2 linked regions of the Shumkonia mesophila genome follow. The main gene of each other region encodes a partner of the protein of the gene in region 2 in a complex. Links are inferred from orthologs where the notes say so. Each region holds a gene or a part of one and is shown on either strand. Other genes may lie near its edges.

Region 1 (9,254 bases), on a different replicon or contig from region 2:
TTCCCCAGCTTTTCGGGGCTTTCTGGGGCATTTTAGGGGCAATTTCGGGTGGCCTCGCCCGTCCCCGCCGGGACGAAACGGCAAATCCATCAAAAAACGCGAAAACGCCCCGTTTCCGGGGCGTTTCCATGCGACTCCGATAGCCGGACGGCTCAGTGGGTGACGACGCCGCTGATCTCCTCTTCGTCCGGCGTGGCGGCGGCGATGGTGGCCGCTTCATCGTCCTCGTTCCATTCGATGGGGGTGAGCGGCGTCGTCAAGGCGTGCTTGAGGACGTCGTCCACCGTCGAGACCGGAACGATCGTCAGGTGGCGTTTCACGTTGTCCGGGATTTCCGCCAAGTCCTTCTCGTTGTCCTTGGGGATCAGCACGGTCTTGAGGTTTCCGCGCAGCGCGGCCAGAAGCTTTTCCTTCAGGCCGCCGATCGGCAGCACGCGCCCGCGCAGCGTGATCTCGCCGGTCATGGCGACGTCACGGCGGACGGGGATGCCGGTCAACACCGAGACGATCGACGTCACCATGGCGACGCCGGCCGACGGGCCGTCCTTGGGAATAGCGCCCTCGGGGACGTGGACGTGGATGTCCTTCTTGGTGAAGATCGGCGGCTTGATGCCATAGCGGAGCGCGCGGGACTGCACGTACGAACGCGCGGCCTGGATGGATTCCTGCATGACCGATCCCAGCTTGCCGGTGATCGTCATCTTGCCCTTGCCGGGCACCATCAGCGCCTCGATGGACAGCAGCTCGCCGCCCACCTCGGTCCACGCCAAGCCGGTGGTGATCCCCACCATGTCCTCGGTCTCGGCTTCGCCATAGCGGAACCGCCGGACGCCGAGATAGCTCTCGAGGTTGCGTCGCGACACGGTGATCTTCTGGCGCTCGCCCATCATGATCTGCTTGATGGCCTTGCGCGTCAGGCTGGCCAGCTCGCGCTCCAGGTTGCGCACGCCGGCCTCCCGCGTGTAGTAGCGGATGATGTCGCGGATGGCCTCGTCGGAGATCGACCACTCGCCCTTCTTCAAGCCGTTCGCCTTCAACTGCTTGTCGATCAAGTGGCGCTTGCCGATTTCCACCTTTTCATCCTCGGTGTAGCCGGGGATACGGATGATCTCCATGCGGTCGAGCAACGGCGCCGGCATGTTCATGGTATTCGCCGTGGTGACGAACAGCACATCCGACAGGTCGTAGTCGACCTCCAGGTAATGGTCGTTGAAAGTGGCGTTCTGCTCGGGGTCCAGCACTTCGAGCAGCGCCGAGGCCGGGTCGCCCCGCCAGTCCTGGCCGATCTTGTCCACCTCGTCCAGAAGGAACAGCGGATTGGACGTCTTGGCCTTCTTCATGGCCTGGATGATTTTGCCGGGCATCGAGCCGATGTAGGTGCGTCGATGGCCGCGGATCTCCGACTCGTCGCGCACACCGCCCAGCGACATGCGCACGAAATTGCGGCCGGTCGCGCGGGCGATCGACTGGCCGAGCGAGGTCTTGCCGACGCCGGGAGGGCCGACGAGGCAGAGGATGGGCCCCTTCACCTGGTTGGTCCGTTGCTGGACCGCCAGGTATTCGAGGATCCGTTCCTTGACCTTCTCCAGCCCGTAATGGTCGGTGTCCAGCACCTCCTGGGCCTGGCGGATGTCCTTCTTGACGCGGCTGTGCTTCTTCCACGGAATGCTGAGAATCCAGTCGAGGTAGTTGCGCACCACCGTCGCTTCGGCCGACATCGGACTCATCGACTTCAGCTTCTTGACCTCGCCCAGCGCCTTTTCGCGCGCTTCCTTGCTGAGCTTGGTCTTCTGGATGCGCTCCTCGAGTTCGGCCGATTCGTCGCGCCCGTCCTCGGTTTCGCCCAGCTCCTTCTGAATGGCCTTCAACTGCTCGTTCAGATAATACTCGCGCTGGGTCTTCTCCATCTGCCGCTTGACGCGGTTGCGGATCTTCTTCTCGACCTGCAGGACGCCGATCTCGGATTCCATGTGCGAATAGACGCGCTCCAGCCGTTCGGCGACGGTGGCGATCTCGAGCAACTCCTGCTTCTCGGAGATCTTGAGCGCCAGATGCGAGGCCACCGTGTCGGCGAGCTTGCCCGGATCTTCGATCTGGTTGATCGAAACCAGCACCTCGGGCGGGATTTTCTTGTTCAGGCGGATGTACTGCTCGAACTGGGTAACGACCGAGCGGCCGAGCGCCTCCAGCTCCTTGCTTTCGCCTTCCTGCTCGACGATGGGTTCGACCCGCGCCTGGAAGAAGTCCGCGTTGTCGGCATAGCCGAGAATGCGGGCGCGCTGTCCCCCTTCGACCAGCACTTTGACGGTGCCGTCGGGCAGCTTGAGGAGTTGCAGGACGGTCGAGACGGTCCCGACCTGATAGATGTCCTCGGTCGTCGGATCGTCCTGGGCCGCGTTCTTCTGGGCGACAAGCAGGATCTGCTTGTCGTTCTTCATGACGTCCTCCAGCGCGCGGACCGACCGCTCGCGACCGACGAACAGCGGAACGATCATATGCGGAAACACGACGATATCGCGTAACGGCAGGACTGGGTAAAGTTCATCGTTCATAGACACAATCCGGCTCTTTCTGTTCAGGCCCCCGGCACGCCGGCCACACAATGCAGCCCGGACTCACCGGGGCCGTTTCCTGAAATGGTTCCCATCCGCGGGGCGGTCAAGGGAAAGATCCGCCACCGACACCGGCCGCTCACGCGCTGGACTCGATATCGTCGCGGCGCTCCGAGTAGATCTGCAGGGGTTTGGCGCGGCCTTCCGCCACCTCGCGGTTGATCACCACTTCCTCGACACCCTCCAGCGCCGGCAGCTCGAACATGGTGTCGAGCAGGATCGCTTCGAGGATCGAGCGCAGGCCGCGGGCGCCGGTCTTGCGGGCGATCGCCTTCTTGGCGATGGCCTCGAGCGCGCCCGACGACAGGCTGAGCCGCACGTCCTCCATCTCGAACAGGGTCTGGTACTGTTTGACCAGGGCGTTCTTCGGCGTGGTCAGGATTTCGACCATCGCCGCCTCGTCGAGATCGTCCAGCGTGGCGATGACCGGCAGCCGGCCGACGAATTCGGGGATCAGGCCGAACTTGAGCAGGTCCTCGGGCTCGATTTCCCGCAGGATCTCGCCGGTCCGTCGTTCGTCGGGGCCGCGCACGTCGGCGCCGAAGCCGATCGAGGTACCGCGGCCGCGCTGCATGATGATCTTCTCGAGCCCGCTGAAGGCGCCGCCACAGATGAACAGCACGTTGGTGGTGTCGACCTGCAGGAATTCCTGTTGCGGATGCTTGCGGCCACCCTGCGGGGGCACGCTGGCGATGGTGCCCTCCATGATCTTGAGCAGGGCCTGCTGCACGCCCTCGCCCGAGACGTCGCGCGTGATCGAGGGGTTGTCGGACTTGCGCGAGATCTTGTCGACCTCGTCGATGTAGACGATGCCGCGCTGCGCCCGCTCGACGTTGTAGTCGGCGGCCTGGAGCAGCTTGAGGATGATGTTCTCGACGTCCTCGCCGACATAGCCCGCCTCGGTCAGCGTGGTGGCGTCCGCCATGGTGAACGGCACGTCGAGGATGCGCGCCAGGGTCTGGGCCAGCAGCGTCTTGCCGCAGCCGGTGGGACCGACCAGCAGGATGTTGGACTTGGCCAGCTCGACGTCGCCGGCCTTGCCGGACAGGCTGGAATCGGCGCCGCGCGTACCGTGGGCCAGGCGTTTGTAGTGATTGTGGACGGCCACCGAGAGGACGCGCTTGGCGTGCTCCTGGCCGATCACATAGTCGTCGAGGACCTTGCAGATTTCGCGCGGGGTGGGCACCCCTTCCCGCGAACGCACGAGGTTGCTCTTGTGCTCCTCGCGGATGATGTCCATGCACAACTCGACGCATTCGTCGCAGATGAACACCGTCGGTCCCGCGATAAGCTTGTGCACCTCATGCTGGCTTTTGCCGCAGAATGAGCAGTAAAGCGTACTCTTCGATTCGCCGCCGGATGATTTACTCATAAAGTCTCCGTCAGGATACCGGCCTCGTCCAACACATGTTAGCCGGTTGCGCGGCGCCCGCACAATCCCAAATGACGGGGACGGCGGACGACTGGCATGGATCGCCGGCCCGCACGCCCCTCCTTCCACGACGCATGGGGCTCGTGGAACGATGGGTACGCGCGGTTCCTACATTCATATAGTTCGGCAAGGGGCGTGGGGAAATGGGCCGGATCAATCTTTGCCGCTGGAGGCGCTGTCCTTGGGCAGCGGCGGCCGGCTGGCCACCACTTCGTCGATGATGCCGAACTCCTTGGCTTCCTCGGGCGACATATAGCGGTCGCGCTCCACCGACTGCTCGATCAGGGTAAGGGCCTGCCCCGTGTGGTGCTCGTAGATCCTGTTCAGCCGGTCGCGCAGCCGCAGGATCTCCTTGGCCTGGATCTCGATGTCGGTGGCCTGGCCCTGGGTGCCGCCCGACGGCTGATGGATCATGATGCGCGAATTCGGCAGCGCGAACCGCTTGCCCTTGGCCCCGGCGGTCAGCAGCAGCGAGCCCATGGACGCCGCCATGCCGATGCACACCGTCGACACCTCGGGGCGGATGTACTGCATGGTGTCGTAAATGGCGAGACCCGCGGTGACTACCCCGCCCGGCGAATTGATGTAGAAGGAGATGTCCTTGGTCGGGTTTTCCGATTCGAGAAACAGGAACTGGGCGGCGACCAGGCTGGAGACGTGGTCGTCGACCGCGCCGGTCAGGAAGATGATCCGTTCCTTGAGGAGACGCGAATAGATGTCATAGGCCCGCTCGCCCCTGTTGGTCGTCTCGACCACCATGGGGACCAGCGTGTTCATGTAGGTTTCGACCGGATCTCTCATCGCCTTCGTCTTCCTTTCGTCGTCTTCGGTCTTCGCCCCGTCGTCCCCCGCCGGGGCGGTCACACATGTTTCCGTCAGGCCTTTTCGCTCTCCGTTCCCTTGTCCTTCTTGGCCGAGGCCTTCTTCGCCGGCTTCTTCTTGGTCTCGTCCTTGGCCGGCGCCGCGGCCTTGCCGGCTTCGTCCTCGTCGGGGTCGCGCAGCAGTTCCTCGCGCGTCACCTTGCGCTCGGTCAGCTTGGCCATTTCGAGCATGAAGTCGACGACGCGATCCTCGATCAGCGGCGCCCGCAGGCTGTCCATCGCCTCGGGGTTCTTCTTGTAGTACTCGATGACTTTCTGCTCCTGGCCGGGATAACGGCGCGCCTCGGCCACGACCGCCCGGTTGATGTCGTCCTGGGTGACCTGGATCTTGTTGGTCTGGCCGACTTCGGCCAGCACCAGGCCCAGGCGGATGCGCCGCTCGGCGATGGCGCGGAACTCCGCCTTGATGTCGTCGTCGCTCTTGTCGCCGTATTCCTTCTTGGCGGCGTCCGGGTCCTGCTTGCGCTGCTCCTCGAACTGCGCCCAGATGCTGTTCAACTCGGCCTCGACCAGGCTGTCCGGCACCGCGAAGTCGTACATCTCGGCTAGGGCGTCCAGCAGGGCCCGCTTGAGGCGCAGGCGCGAGATGGCCTTGAATTCGCGTTCGTGCTCGTCGCGGATCGCCTTCTTCAGGCCGTCCAGGTTTTCCAGACCGGCCTTCTTGGCGAAGTCGTCGTCGATGGTCGCCGGCTTGGTGCTGCGCACTTCCTTGACGTCGACGTCGAAGACGGCATCCTTGCCGGCCAGGTCGGCGGCGCCGTATTCCTTCGGGAAGGCCACGCTGACGGCCACGTGGTCGCCGGCCTTGGCGCCGACCAACTGGTCCTCGAAGCCGGGGATGAACGATCCCGAGCCGAGGTCCAGGTGATAGCCGTCGGCCTTGCCGCCGGGGAATTCCTTGTCGTCAACCTTGCCGACGAAGTCGATGACGACGACGTCGCCCTTGGCCGCGGCGCGCTCGCCGGCGACCGGCTCCGAAACCTTGTTGGCCTCGGCCATGCGCTGCATGACCTCGTCGATCTCGCTGTCCTCGACGTCGACCGTCAGGCGTTCCAGTTCGATCTTCGAGAAGTCGACCGGCGCGATCTCGGGCAGCACCTCCACGGCCATGGTGTATTCGAGATCCTTACCCTCCTCGAAGGACGTGATCTCCACCTTCGGCTGCATGGCCGGCCTGACGCCGTGCTCGGTCATCGCCTTGGCGGTCGTTTCGCCGACCGTGCGCTCCAGCACTTCTCCCATGACGGAGGAGCCATAGCGCTTGCGCAACAGCGAAACGGGCACCTTGCCGGGGCGGAACCCGGGAATGCGCAACGTCTGGGAAAGTTGTTCAAGCCGGGCGGTGATCCGGTTCTCGATATCGGTGGCCGGAACGACGATCTTGAAATCGCGCTTCAACCCCTCGGTCTTGGTTTCGGTGACCTGCATGGACAAACACTCGGTTGGTTTCGTTGATCCGTAATACCAAAATTCCGCCGGACGTCGGCTCGGGCGTACAAAGGGCTGGAACGGGAAGTGGTGCGGGCGGAGGGACTTGAACCCCCACGACTTGCGTCACAGGAACCTAAATCCTGCGTGTCTACCAATTCCACCACGCCCGCCGACCCCGGATAATCGGGCGGGGTCGCAACTCTATACATTTGGCGCCCTCTGTCAATCGGGCGCTGGTCGATTGTCGTCAGCCCTTGGCCAACGAGCGGATGGCCGATGACGCGGCGATCTTTCCGGCGCCGGTATAGGCCTCGTGGTTGTCGTCGATTTCGCCCAGTTTGTAGAGGTAGTTGATCATGATGCCGGCCGACTGCTGGAGCCCGTTGGCCGAGGTGTCGGCCAGCCAGTTCAAGCGTTCCATGCGGGCGCCGTTGGTCAGGTGGAAATGGGCCACCGGGTCCTTCGCCTTGCCGTCGGAGCGCCGCTCCTGCGTCAGGTAGCGGGCGCACAGGCGCATCAGCGGTCCCCGCAGCGCCTGGCAGACGGCGGGGTCCTGGTGCCAGGTGGCGACGTCGCCGATGAGCACCTTCAGCGTGCCCTTGGCGCCGCGCGAGCCGTCGGCGACCTGCGTGAGCGCCTTGCGTTCGGCCGGCAGCAGCAGGCGCGGTTCGCCGTCCGAAAGCGCGTGCTCCAGCCACGGCCGGAAGCCGGGGACCGGCGACAGCGTGGCGAAGGTCTTGAGGCCCTTGAACTCCAGGGCCAGGAGATCGACCACGCGCTTGATCAGGAAGTTGCCGAAGCTGATGCCGGCCAGCCCCTTCTGGGCGTTGGAAATGGAATAGAAGATGGCCGTATCGGCCTTCTGCGGGTCCTGCACCGGGACGGACTCGTCCAAAAGATGCTGGACATTGTCGGCCAGCCCGGCAACCAGCGCCACCTCGACGAAGATCAGCGGCTCGTCCGGCATGCGCGGGTGGAAGAAGGCGAAGCAGCGGCGATCCGAGGCCAGCCGGTTCTTCAGGTCGTCCCAGCCCTTGATGGCGTGGACCGCCTCGTAGGCGATCAGCCGTTCGAGCAGCGCCGCCGAGGCCGAGCGCCAGGTGATTTCCTGCAACTCCAGCAGGCCGACGTCGAACCACGAGGCGAGCAGGCCCTTGAGGTCGGCTTCCACCGGCTTGAACAGGGGGTCCTGGCGGGCCAGCGACAGCAGTTCGGCGCGCATGTCGACCAGGAACTTGATGCCGTTGGGCAATGCGCTGAACTGGGTCAGCAGGCGCAGGCGCGGCGCCTCCATCGCCTTTTTCAGCCGGGCTTCGGCGTGGTGCCGGGCGTCAGGGTCGGCGGCGGCCTGGACGGCGGCGATGGCCGCATCGACGGCGGCGCGGTCGACGTCGAATTCCTGGGCGAGGACGGTCAGGAATCGCCGCCGCCCGGTCTCGTCGAGGTTGAGGTAGGCCCGCCCCAGGGCGGCCGCCCGGGCCCGGGCCGACACCTCGCCGCCCCGCGCCGCCAGGCAGGCCAGCATCTGCTCGCGCAGGCGGGGGATGTCGTCGTCCGGCAGATGCGGGCGCATGCTGGCGGTTTCCGCGCCGTACTCCGAGCCGGCGATGCTCTGCCAGGCGTTGCGCAGGTTGCGCAGCGTCCGATCAAGAAATCCCGCTTTCGTTGCCTCGACCATGCTCACTCCGATTCCGGTTGCCGGGAATGGCCGGCGGCGGCACGCAGCCGGCGCAACACGCCCGGCACCCGTTCCGGCAGATCCTCGGCGATCAGCCCCGGCCCGAAATCGGCCGCCGCCGACCCGTGGACCCAGGTGGCGGCACAGGCCGCGCCGAAGGCGTCCATGCCCTGGGCCAGCAGGCCGAGGACGAAGCCGGCCAGGACGTCGCCGGACCCCCCGGTCGCCAGTTCCGGCGGCGCCGAGGCGTCGATGGCGGCCCGCCCGTCGGGCGCCGCGATGACGGTGTCGGACCCCTTCAGCAGAACGACGGCGCCCGATTGGCGGGCGGCCGCCCGGGCCCGTGTCAGCCGGTCGCCCTCCAGCTTGAACAGGCGGGCGAACTCGCCCTCGTGCGGGGTCAGCACGCAAGGGCCGCCGATCGCCTCGAACAGCGCCTTCGGCTTCCTGGCGAAAACGGTCAGAGCGTCGGCGTCCAATACCGTCGCCTTGCCGGCGGCCAGTGCCGCCAGCGCCCGGCGATGGGTGATTTCGTTGACGCCGGCGCCCGGCCCGACCAGCACGGCGTTACGCCGCGGGTCGGCAATGAACTCGCCGAAACCGCCACGACCGGCCAGCGGCTTCACCAGCGTGCCCGGCATGTCGGCGGCGTAGATGGGAAAGGCTTCCGGCGATGTCGCGATGGTTACCAGCCCGGCCCCGATGCGCCGGGCGCCGCGTGCCGCCAGCCGGGCGGCGCCGGTCATTTCGCTGCCCCCGGCGATGACGGCGTGGCCGCGGGTGTATTTGTTGCTCTCGAAATTCGGCCACGGGTAGCGCTCCAGCCACAGGCCCGGCGCGTTGAACGCGGTCTGGGGGGCGATGTCGGCAAGCACCGCCTCGGGGATGCCGATGTCGGCGACCACCAGGGCGCCGGCCAGATCCCGTCCGGGGCGCAGGAAGTGCCCTGGCTTGGCCCTGAAGAAGGTGACGGTGACGGTGGCCTGGGGGGCGGCGCCCATGACCTGGCCGGTGTTGCCGTGGACGCCGCTCGGCACGTCGACCGCCAGGCAGGCGAGGCAACGCTGGTTGATGGCCTCGATCACGGCCCTGGCCGGTCCATCGAGGGGGCGCGCCAGACCGGCCCCGAACAGGGCGTCGACGACCAGTTCGCAACCGTCGAGAAGCGCCGGGCCGTCGAGTGGCAAGACGTTGCCGGTCCAGCGCCTGGCATTGGCGGC
Region 2 (9,332 bases):
AGGCCGTAGGTCCCGAAAGTGAGACGGCTTCCGCGCGTCGCCAGGCCGTGGATGCGGCCCTTATGCGCCTTGCGGAATTTTGTACGTTTGGGACTAAGCATCTTCCCGTCTTTCCTAACCTAGATTCAGTCGCGTCTTAACGCGCCGGCTGCTGCTCCGCCGCCCGCTTCTCGACGGCCATGGGGTCGTGGGCCAAAATCTCGCCCTTGAAAATCCAGACCTTGATGCCGCAGGTGCCGTATGTCGTCTTCGCGGTGCCGACCCCGAAATCGATGTCCGCACGCAGGGTGTGCAACGGCACGCGGCCGTCGCGGTACCATTCCATGCGAGCGATTTCGGCGCCGCCCAGACGGCCGCCGCAGTTGATGCGGATGCCCTCGGCGCCCAGGCGCATGGCCGACTGCACCGCCCGCTTCATGGCCCGACGGAAGGCGACGCGCCGCTCCAGTTGATGGGCGATGTTCTCGGCAACCAGCTGGGCGTCGATTTCCGGCTTGCGGATCTCGACGATGTTCAGGTGGACGTCGGAACCGGTCATCTTCGACAATTCGCCGCGCAGCTTTTCGATGTCCGCGCCCTTCTTGCCGATGACCACGCCCGGCCGGGCCGTGTGGATAGTGACGCGCGCCATCTTGGCCGGACGCTCGATGATGATCCGAGACACCCCCGCCTGGCTCAGCTTGTCCTGCAGGAAGGCGCGGATGCGCAGATCCTCGTGCAACAGGGTCGCGTAGCTTTCGTCGGCGTACCAGCGGGAATCCCACGTCCGGTTGATGCCGAGCCGCAATCCAATCGGGTTGACCTTCTGACCCATTATGCCGTCTCCTCGCGTTCGCGAACCACCAGCCGGATATTGCTGAACGGCTTCTGAATGCGCCCCACCCGGCCGCGGGCCCGAGCCCGCCACCGCTTCATGACCAGGGTACGCCCCACCGTCGCCTCGGAGACGATCAACTGATCGACGTCGAGCTGGTGGTTGTTCTCCGCGTTGGCAATCGCCGATTGCAGAACCTTCTTTACCTCGCTGGCGATGCGCCTTTTCGAAAAGGTCAGCTCCGCCAGGGCCGATTCGCAGGACTTGCCGCGAATGGACTCCGCCACGAGGTTGAGCTTCTGCGGACTGGTCCGCAGAAACTTGGAATAGGCCATCGCCTCGTTGTCGGCGAGCTGCCGGGGGGCCGTCTTCTTGCCCATGGTTAAGCCCTTTTCGCCCGTTTATCGGCCGCATGGCCATAAAAGACGCGGGTCGGCGAGAATTCCCCGAACTTGTGACCGATCATGTCTTCGGTCACCAGCACCGGTATGAACTTCTTGCCGTTGTAGACGCCGAACGTCAGCCCCACGAACTGGGGAATGATCGTCGACCGGCGCGACCACGTCTTGATGATCTCGTTACGCCCCGAACCGCGAACCTGCTCCACCTTCTTGAAAAGGTAGCCGTCCACGAAGGGGCCTTTCCAAACGGAACGTGCCACGACCGCCCTCCTCTACTTCTTGGGACGGCGACGCATGATGAACGCGTCCGTCCGTTTGTTGTTGCGGGTCCGCTTGCCCTTGGTGGGTTTGCCCCATGGCGTCACCGGATGACGGCCGCCCGAGGTGCGGCCCTCGCCGCCGCCGTGCGGGTGGTCGATCGGGTTCATGGCCACGCCGCGCACGCTCGGACGCTTGCCCAGCCACCGGCTGCGGCCGGCCTTGCCCAGTTTGATGTTCTGCTGGTCGGCGTTGGAAACCGCGCCGATGGTCGCCATGCATTCGGCCCGCACCAGCCGCAACTCGCCGGAGGCCAGCCGCAACTGCGCATAGCCACGATCCTTGCCGATCAGCTGCACGTAGGTGCCGGCCGAACGGGCGATCTGGCCGCCCTTGCCCGCCTTCATCTCGACGTTATGGACGATGGTGCCGACCGGAATGTTCTGCAACGGCATCGCGTTGCCCGGGCGGATGTCGACGTCGGTGCCCGACACCACGGTGTCGCCGGCCTTCAGCCGCTGCGGCGCCAGGATGTAGGCAAGCTCGCCGTCCTCGTAGCGGATGAGGGCGATGAAGGCCGTGCGGTTGGGGTCGTACTCCAGACGCTCGACCGTCGCCACCACGTTCAGCTTGTCGCGCTTGAAGTCGACGATGCGATAGCGCCGCTTGTGGCCGCCGCCCCGCCGGCGCGCCGTGATGCGCCCCATGTTGTTGCGGCCGCCGTTGCCGCGCAGCCCTTCGGTCAGCGACCGCTCGGGATCGCCCTTCCACAGCTGGGCGCGGTCGACCAGCACAAGGCCGCGGCGACCCGGCGTTACCGGCTTGAATTGTTTCAGCGCCATCGCTCAAACCCCCGTCGAGACGTCGATGGACTGGCCTTCGGCCAGCGTCACGATCGCCTTCTTGGAATCACTCCGCTGGCCAAGCCGTCCGCGGAACCGTTTCACCTTGCCCTTTTGGCGCAGGGTGTTGACCGCCATCACCTTGACCTTGAACAGGTTCTCGATGGCCGCCTTGATCTCCGGCTTGGTCGCATCCAGCGGCACGTCGAAGCTGACCTGGTTGAACTCGGACAGCAGGGTCGCCTTCTCGGTGATGATCGGCCTACGGATCAGCTCGTAGATGCGGCCCTGACTGGGTTTCACGCCCCGGCCGCCTTTGCCCGTATAGGTCTTCATTTCAAACGCTCCACCAAATTCGCGACCGCGTCCTTGGTCAGAACCAGCGTCTGGCGACGCAGGATGTCGTGGACGTTCGCGCCCTGGCTGGGCAACACGTCGAGGCCCAATATATTGCGCGCCGCCTTGGCGAAATTGGCGTCCACCTCGGTCCCGTCGATGACCAGGGTCGACGTCCAGCCCAGCTTCTCGAGGGTCTTGGCGAGGTCGCGGGTCTTCGCCTCTTTGATCTGGGTGCTGTCCAGAACCACCAGCTTGCCGTCGGCCTGCTTGGCCGAGAGCGCCGTCTTCAGCGCCAGCTTGCGAACCTTCTTGGTCAGGTCATGAGCGTGATCGCGCACGACCGGCCCGAAGATGATGCCGCCGCCCCGCATCTGGGCGGAACGCATCGAACCCTGGCGGGCCCGACCGGTGCCTTTCTGGCGGAAAGGCTTCTTGGTGGTGCCGCTGACCTCGGAAACGCCTTTGGTCTTGTGGGTGCCGGCCCGGCGCTTGGCCAACTGCCAGTTGACCATGCGGGCCAGGATGTCGCCCCGCACCGGCACGCCGAACACCGTCTCATCCAGATCGATGCTGCCGACCGTTTCGTTTTCCAGGCTGATCACGTCGCACTTCATGGTCGCCTATTCCTTTTTCTCGTCGGCTTCGCCCGCGGCCGGCGCATCCGCCGGAACCGCTTCCTGCGACGCCCGGACGCTGGCCGGGAACGGCACGTCCTTCGGCAGCGGACGCTTCATCGCGTCGCGGATCAGCAGGAAGCCGCCGTCGCAGCCGGGAACGCCACCCCTCACCAGGATCAGGCCGCGCTCCACGTCGGTGGCGACGATCTGAAGGTTCTGGGTGGTCACCCGCCTGTCGCCCATGTGGCCCGGCATCTTCTTACCCTTGAAGACGCGACCCGGGCTCTGGTTCTGGCCGGTGGAACCGAGGCTGCGGTGACTGACCGAAACGCCGTGTGTCGCCCTGAGGCCGGCGAAGCCATGACGCTTCATGCCGCCGGCATAGCCCTTGCCGATCGAGGTGCCGGTCACGTCGACGTACTGCCCGACCGTGAAATGATCGGCCGCCAGCTCGGCGCCGACGTCGACGAAGGCGTCCCCCGAGATGCGGAACTCGACCACGTGGCGCTTGGGCTCGACCTTCGCCTTGGCGAAATGGCCGCGCTGCGCCTTGGTCACGTTCTTCACCTTGGCGGCGGTGCACCCCAACTGCAGGGCGTTGTAGCCGTCCTTGTCCTCGGTGCGATGGGCGACGACCTGAAGGTCGTCGACCTTGAGCACGGTCACCGGAACGTGGCTGCCGTCCTCGGCAAACACGCGGGTCATCCCCATCTTGCGTGTAATCAAACCGGTTCGCATCGCACTCACCCTTACAGCTTGATCTCGACGTTGACGCCGGCCGCCAGGTCGAGCTTCATCAACGCGTCCACCGTCTGAGGCGTCGGATCGATGATGTCGAGCACCCGCTTGTGGGTGCGGATCTCGAACTGCTCGCGCGACTTCTTGTCGATGTGCGGAGAGCGCAGCACCGTGAACCGCTCCAGCCGCGTCGGCAGCGGGATCGGACCACGCACTTCGGCACCGGTACGCCGGGCGGTGTTGACGATCTCGCGCGCCGACTGGTCGAGGACGCGATGATCGAACGCCTTAAGCCGAATTCGTATGTTTTGACTTTCCATGGCTCAGTCCATCTCACCGGCTGAAACGCCGGTATGTCTTCCCACTACTCGATGATCGATGCGACGACGCCGGCGCCGACGGTGCGGCCACCCTCGCGGATGGCGAACCGAAGGCCTTCCTCCATGGCGATCGGCGCAATCAGGTCGATCTCCATCGTGATGTTGTCGCCCGGCATCACCATCTCGGTGCCTTCCGGCAGAACAACCGTCCCCGTCACGTCCGTCGTCCGGAAGTAAAACTGCGGGCGGTAGTTCGCAAAAAACGGCGTGTGGCGACCACCCTCTTCCTTCGTCAGGATGTACGCCTCCGCCTTGAACTTCGTGTGCGGCGTGATCGAACCCGGCTTCGCAACAACCTGACCGCGCTCAACGTCGTCGCGCTTCGTGCCGCGCAGCAGGATCCCGATGTTGTCCCCCGCCTCGCCCTGGTCCAGAAGCTTGCGGAACATCTCGACGCCCGTGCACACCGTCTTCTGCGTCGCCCGGATGCCAACCAGCTCAACTTCCTCGCCAACCTTCACAACCCCGCGCTCAACGCGGCCCGTCACCACCGTCCCACGCCCCGAAATCGAGAACACGTCCTCGATCGGCATCAGGAACGGCTGGTCCTTCGGACGGTCCGGCTGCGGAATGTAGCTGTCGATCGCATCCATCAACGCCAGGATCGACTTCTTGCCGATCTCCTCGTCACGCCCCTCCAGAGCCGCCAGCGCCGAACCCTTCACGATCGGGATGTCGTCGCCCGGGAACTCGTAGCTCGACAGAAGCTCCCGAAGCTCCATCTCAACAAGCTCCAGCAACTCCGGGTCGTCGACCTGGTCAACCTTGTTCATGTAAACGACCAGCGCCGGAACGCCCACCTGGCGGGCCAGAAGGATGTGCTCGCGCGTCTGCGGCATCGCCCCGTCCGCCGCCGAGACCACCAGCACCGCACCGTCCATCTGCGCCGCGCCCGTGATCATGTTCTTGATGTAGTCCGCATGGCCAGGGCAGTCGACGTGCGCGTAATGACGCTTCGACGTCTGATACTCAACGTGCGCCGTCGCAATCGTGATCCCGCGCGCCTTCTCTTCCGGCGCCTTGTCAATCTGGTCAAACGGCGTGAATTCCGCAAACCCCTGCTCGGCCAGAACCTTCGTAATCGCCGCCGTCAACGTCGTCTTGCCGTGGTCAACGTGGCCAATCGTCCCAACATTGCAGTGCGGCTTCGTCCGCTCAAACTTCTGCTTGCCCATGATCTATTCTCCGTTCTCGCCGAGTTTCGTGGTTAGCCTGCTAGCTTGGCCTTGACCTCGTCCGAGACCTGCTGCGGCACATCTGTGTAGTGATCGAAATGCATGGTGAACTGGGCCCGCCCCTGGCTCATGGAACGGAGCGTACTGACGTAACCGAACATCATCGCCAGCGGGACCTGCGCGTTGATCACCCGGGCATTGCCCCGCTGATCCATCCCCGAGATGCTGCCGCGACGCGAGTTCAGGTCGCCGATGATGTCGCCCATGTACTCGTCCGGCGTCACCACCTCGACCCGCATGATCGGCTCCAGCAGGACCGGCTTGGCCTTCGCCATGCCTTCCCGGAAGGCCGCCCGCGTGGCGACTTCGAAGGCCATGACGCTGGAGTCGACGTCGTGCGAGGCGCCATCGTAGAGGACCGCCTTGAGGTCGGTCACCGGGAACCCGCACATGACGCCGGTCTGGATCGCCGCGTTAAGCCCCTTCTGAACGCCGGGGATGAATTCCTTCGGGACGTTGCCGCCGGAAACCTCGTTTTCGAACAGGAAGCCCGAACCCGCCGGCAGCGGCTCGAAGCGGAACTTCACCCGCGCGTACTGGCCGGACCCGCCGGTCTGCTTCTTGTGGGTATAGTCCACATTGGCGGTTTGGCGGATGGTTTCGCGATAAGCCACCTGCGGCTGGCCAATATTGGCCTCGACCTTGAATTCGCGCCGCATGCGGTCGACGATGATCTCGAGGTGCAGCTCGCCCATCCCCTTGATCACGGTCTGGCCGCTCTCGGGGTCGGAAGCCACCCGGAAGGACGGGTCTTCGGCCGCCAGGCGCGACAGGGCCTGGCCCATCTTCTCCTGGTCCGCCTTCGACTTCGGCTCGACAGCGATCTCGATCACCGGGTCCGGGAAAGTCATCTTCTCCAGCACGACGGCATGCTGCGGATCGGAGAGTGTGTCGCCGGTAGTGGTCTGCTTGAGACCCGCCAGCGCCACGATGTCGCCGGCTCGCGCCTCGTTGATGTCTTCCCGCGAGTTGGCATGCATCAGCAGCATGCGGCCGATACGCTCGCGCTGGTCCTTGGTGGTGTTGCGGACTTGCTGACCGTTGACCAGCACACCCGAATAGATACGCGCGAACGTGAGCGAACCGACGAACGGGTCGTTCATCACCTTGAAGGCCAATGCGGCCAGCGGATCATCATCCGAATTCCGCCGAGTGACCGGCTCTTCGGTCCCCGCCTTGACGCCAACGACCGCCGGCACGTCGGTCGGCGCCGGCAGGTAATCCACCACGGCGTCGAGAAGCGGCTGCACGCCCTTGTTCTTGAAGGCCGATCCGCAAATCACCGGCACGAAGACGCCGTTCACGGTGCCGCGCCGGATGCACTTGTTCAGGGTCGCGATGTCGGGCTCCTTGCCGCCCTCGAGATAAGCCTCCATCGCCACGTCGTCCTGCTCGACGGCCATCTCGACCAGCCGCTCGCGCCACATCGCCGCGTCGTCGGCAAGCGCGGCCGGGATCGGCCCGCGCACGAATTCGGCGCCCAGCGCCTCGTCTTTCCAGATCACCGACTCCATGGCGATCAGGTCGACGATGCCGGCGAACTCGGACTCCTCGCCGATCGGCAGCTGGCAGACCAGGGGATTGGCCCCCAGGCGTTCGCCGATCTGCTTGATGCAGCGGAAGTAGTCGGCGCCGATGCGGTCCATCTTGTTGACGAAGCAGACGCGCGGCACCTTGTAGCGGTCGGCCTGACGCCACACCGTCTCGGACTGCGGCTCGACGCCGCCGACGCTGTCGAAAACGGCAACGGCCCCATCCAGAACCCGGAGGGACCGCTCGACTTCGATGGTGAAATCCACGTGGCCAGGCGTATCGATGATGTTGATACGGTGCTCGCGCCACTGGCAGGTGGTCGCGGCCGAGGTAATGGTGATGCCGCGTTCCTGCTCCTGCTCCATCCAGTCCATCACGGCGTTGCCGTCATGGACTTCACCGATCTTGTAGGACCGGCCGGTGTAATACAGGATTCGTTCGGTCGTCGTCGTTTTCCCGGCATCAATGTGAGCCATGATGCCGATGTTGCGATAGCGGTCGAGGGGCGTCGTGCGGGCCATGCTAGGATCTGCTCCGAAAATCTACCAGCGGTAGTGCGAGAACGCCTTGTTGGCGTCCGCCATACGGTGCGTATCCTCGCGCTTCTTGACGGCGGACCCGCGGTTGTTGGCGGCGTCCAGGAGTTCGCCCGAAAGACGCTCGGTCATGGTGTTCTCCGAACGCTTGCGCGCCAGATCGACGATCCAACGGATCGCCAGGGTCTGACGGCGGGCCGAGCGCACCTCGATCGGCACCTGATAGGTGGCGCCGCCGACCCGTCGAGAACGCACCTCGACGGCGGGCTTCACGTTCTCGATGGCATCGTGGAAGACCTTGAGCGGATCCTGCCCGGTCTTCTGCTGGATGATATCGAGAGCCCCATAAATGATGTGCTCGGCCACCGAGCGCTTACCATCCAGCATCAAGCCGTTGGTGAACTTGGTGACCACCGCGTCCCCGAACTTGGGATCGGCCAGGACTTCGCGTTTTTCTGCAGCGTGTCGACGGGACATGCTCTTCTTCCAATCCTACTTCGGCCGCTTCGCGCCGTATTTCGAACGACGCTGGCGGCGATCCGAAACGCCTTGGGTGTCAAGGGTGCCACGAATGATGTGGTAGCGAACGCCGGGAAGGTCCTTCACGCGACCGCCCCGGATCATCACCACCGAGTGCTCCTGAAGATTGTGCCCCTCGCCGGGAATGTAGCTGGTGACCTCGAAACCGTTGGTCAGGCGGACGCGCGCCACCTTCCGCAACGCCGAGTTCGGCTTCTTCGGGGTGGTGGTGTAGACGCGCGTGCAGACGCCCCGCTTCTGCGGACAGCTATCCAGCGCCGGAACCTTGTTACGGATATCCGGCGCCTGCCTGGGCTTCCGGATCAATTGGTTAACTGTTGGCATTGCGTCGTTCCACTTCACACGTGCGCCCGGCCCTGATGGTCAAGACCGTGGCGCGCACCCCGAAAACGAGGCAAAAAACCACTCCCGACGGTTATCCTTACCGCCCGGAGGGCGCTGACCCAGTTATGTTTTTTTCACATCCGAGACCGCGTCTGAACCGAGAGGTCCACCACCGGCCCCTTGCGAAGAGGGGCGAATACTAGTTTCGCCGCCCTACCCAGTCAAGCAAAACAATCCTTAAATCCTACGGCTTTCGCCGGCCCCGCCGAGGGTCCCGGCGGGGATACCGGGCAAAACCCGATATCCCCAGGGAATCCGCGGAAAAACCGGCCGGAGCCGGCCTAGTCGTCGCCGCCGCCGGCCGTTCCGGCGTCGGTTGCCGAGGCCTTGCCCTTCGCATCGGCCGCGATGTGGGCCGGGCCGGCCCCCTCTTCGACGGCCTCGGGCTGGCCGCCATCGACTTCCGCCATCTCGCGGTCACGTTGGGCGGCGATGGCCCGCAAGCGGTTCATCACGCTGCCCGTGCCGGCCGGGATCAACCGGCCGACGATGACGTTCTCCTTGAGGCCTTCCAGGTCGTCCGTCTTCCCGGAAACCGCTGCCTCGGTGAGGACACGGGTGGTTTCCTGGAAGGACGCCGCCGAAATGAACGACTGCGTCTGCAGGCTGGCCTTGGTGATGCCCTGCAGCACCGGAACGCCCACGGCCGGCCGCAGGTCGCGTTCGGCGGCCTTGGCGTTGACCATGTCGAACTCGATGCGGTCGATCTGCTCGC

What was found.
Region 1: the proteins of rpsG (region 2) and tig are in contact, whole or in part, in a crystal structure (PDB 3GTY), measured with the Thermotoga maritima proteins. The link is inferred for Shumkonia mesophila from one-to-one orthologs. Residues at the interface, in WP_004081843.1 of Thermotoga maritima: Lys34, Lys52, Lys55, Glu59, Arg62, Gln63, Glu66, Asn67, Lys69, Val71, Arg95, Ala109, Lys110, Lys111, Gly112, Arg113, Pro114, Glu117, Glu121, Ile124, Ala125, Tyr127, Asn128, Asn129, Thr130, Gly131, Lys135, Asp139, Arg142, Met143; in WP_004081061.1 of Thermotoga maritima: Glu122, Val124, Val129, Leu130, Tyr133, Glu188, Gly259, Ile262, Tyr263, Glu266, Ser270, Glu273, Gln274, Glu277, Arg308, Gln311, Ile312, Ser315, Tyr316, Glu325, Arg329, Arg336, Leu363, Phe366, Trp367, Arg373, Leu377, Arg381, Leu384, Glu387.

The regions. Positions count from the first base shown.
Region 1 is NZ_JAOTID010000002.1:549,191-558,444, forward strand. The notes cover bases 4,137-6,955. They hold tig (trigger factor), read right to left. Parts: upstream 6,354-6,955; coding sequence 4,920-6,353; downstream 4,137-4,919. Other genes in these bases: clpP (ATP-dependent Clp endopeptidase proteolytic subunit ClpP), read right to left, coding at 4,198-4,845; ODR01_RS05890 (malonyl-CoA decarboxylase), read right to left, coding at 6,604-6,955. Outside these bases: lon (endopeptidase La), read right to left, coding at 153-2,552; ATP-dependent Clp protease ATP-binding subunit ClpX, read right to left, coding at 2,692-3,984; more of ODR01_RS05890, read right to left, coding at 6,956-8,034; ODR01_RS05895 (NAD(P)H-hydrate dehydratase), read right to left, coding at 8,037-9,254. UniProt on the Bacillus subtilis protein: Involved in protein export. Acts as a chaperone by maintaining the newly synthesized protein in an open conformation. Functions as a peptidyl-prolyl cis-trans isomerase.
Region 2 is NZ_JAOTID010000004.1:90,145-99,476, forward strand. Bases 6,436-9,332 are described here. They hold rpsG (30S ribosomal protein S7), read right to left. Parts: upstream 8,171-9,332; coding sequence 7,700-8,170; downstream 6,436-7,699. Other genes in these bases: fusA (elongation factor G), read right to left, coding at 6,436-7,678; rpsL (30S ribosomal protein S12), read right to left, coding at 8,186-8,557; rpoC (DNA-directed RNA polymerase subunit beta'), read right to left, coding at 8,899-9,332. Outside these bases: rplP (50S ribosomal protein L16), read right to left, coding at 1-101; rpsC (30S ribosomal protein S3), read right to left, coding at 137-814; rplV (50S ribosomal protein L22), read right to left, coding at 814-1,194; rpsS (30S ribosomal protein S19), read right to left, coding at 1,197-1,475; rplB (50S ribosomal protein L2), read right to left, coding at 1,488-2,315; ODR01_RS08735 (50S ribosomal protein L23), read right to left, coding at 2,319-2,651; rplD (50S ribosomal protein L4), read right to left, coding at 2,648-3,268; rplC (50S ribosomal protein L3), read right to left, coding at 3,275-4,009; rpsJ (30S ribosomal protein S10), read right to left, coding at 4,021-4,329; tuf (elongation factor Tu), read right to left, coding at 4,374-5,564; more of fusA, read right to left, coding at 5,597-6,435.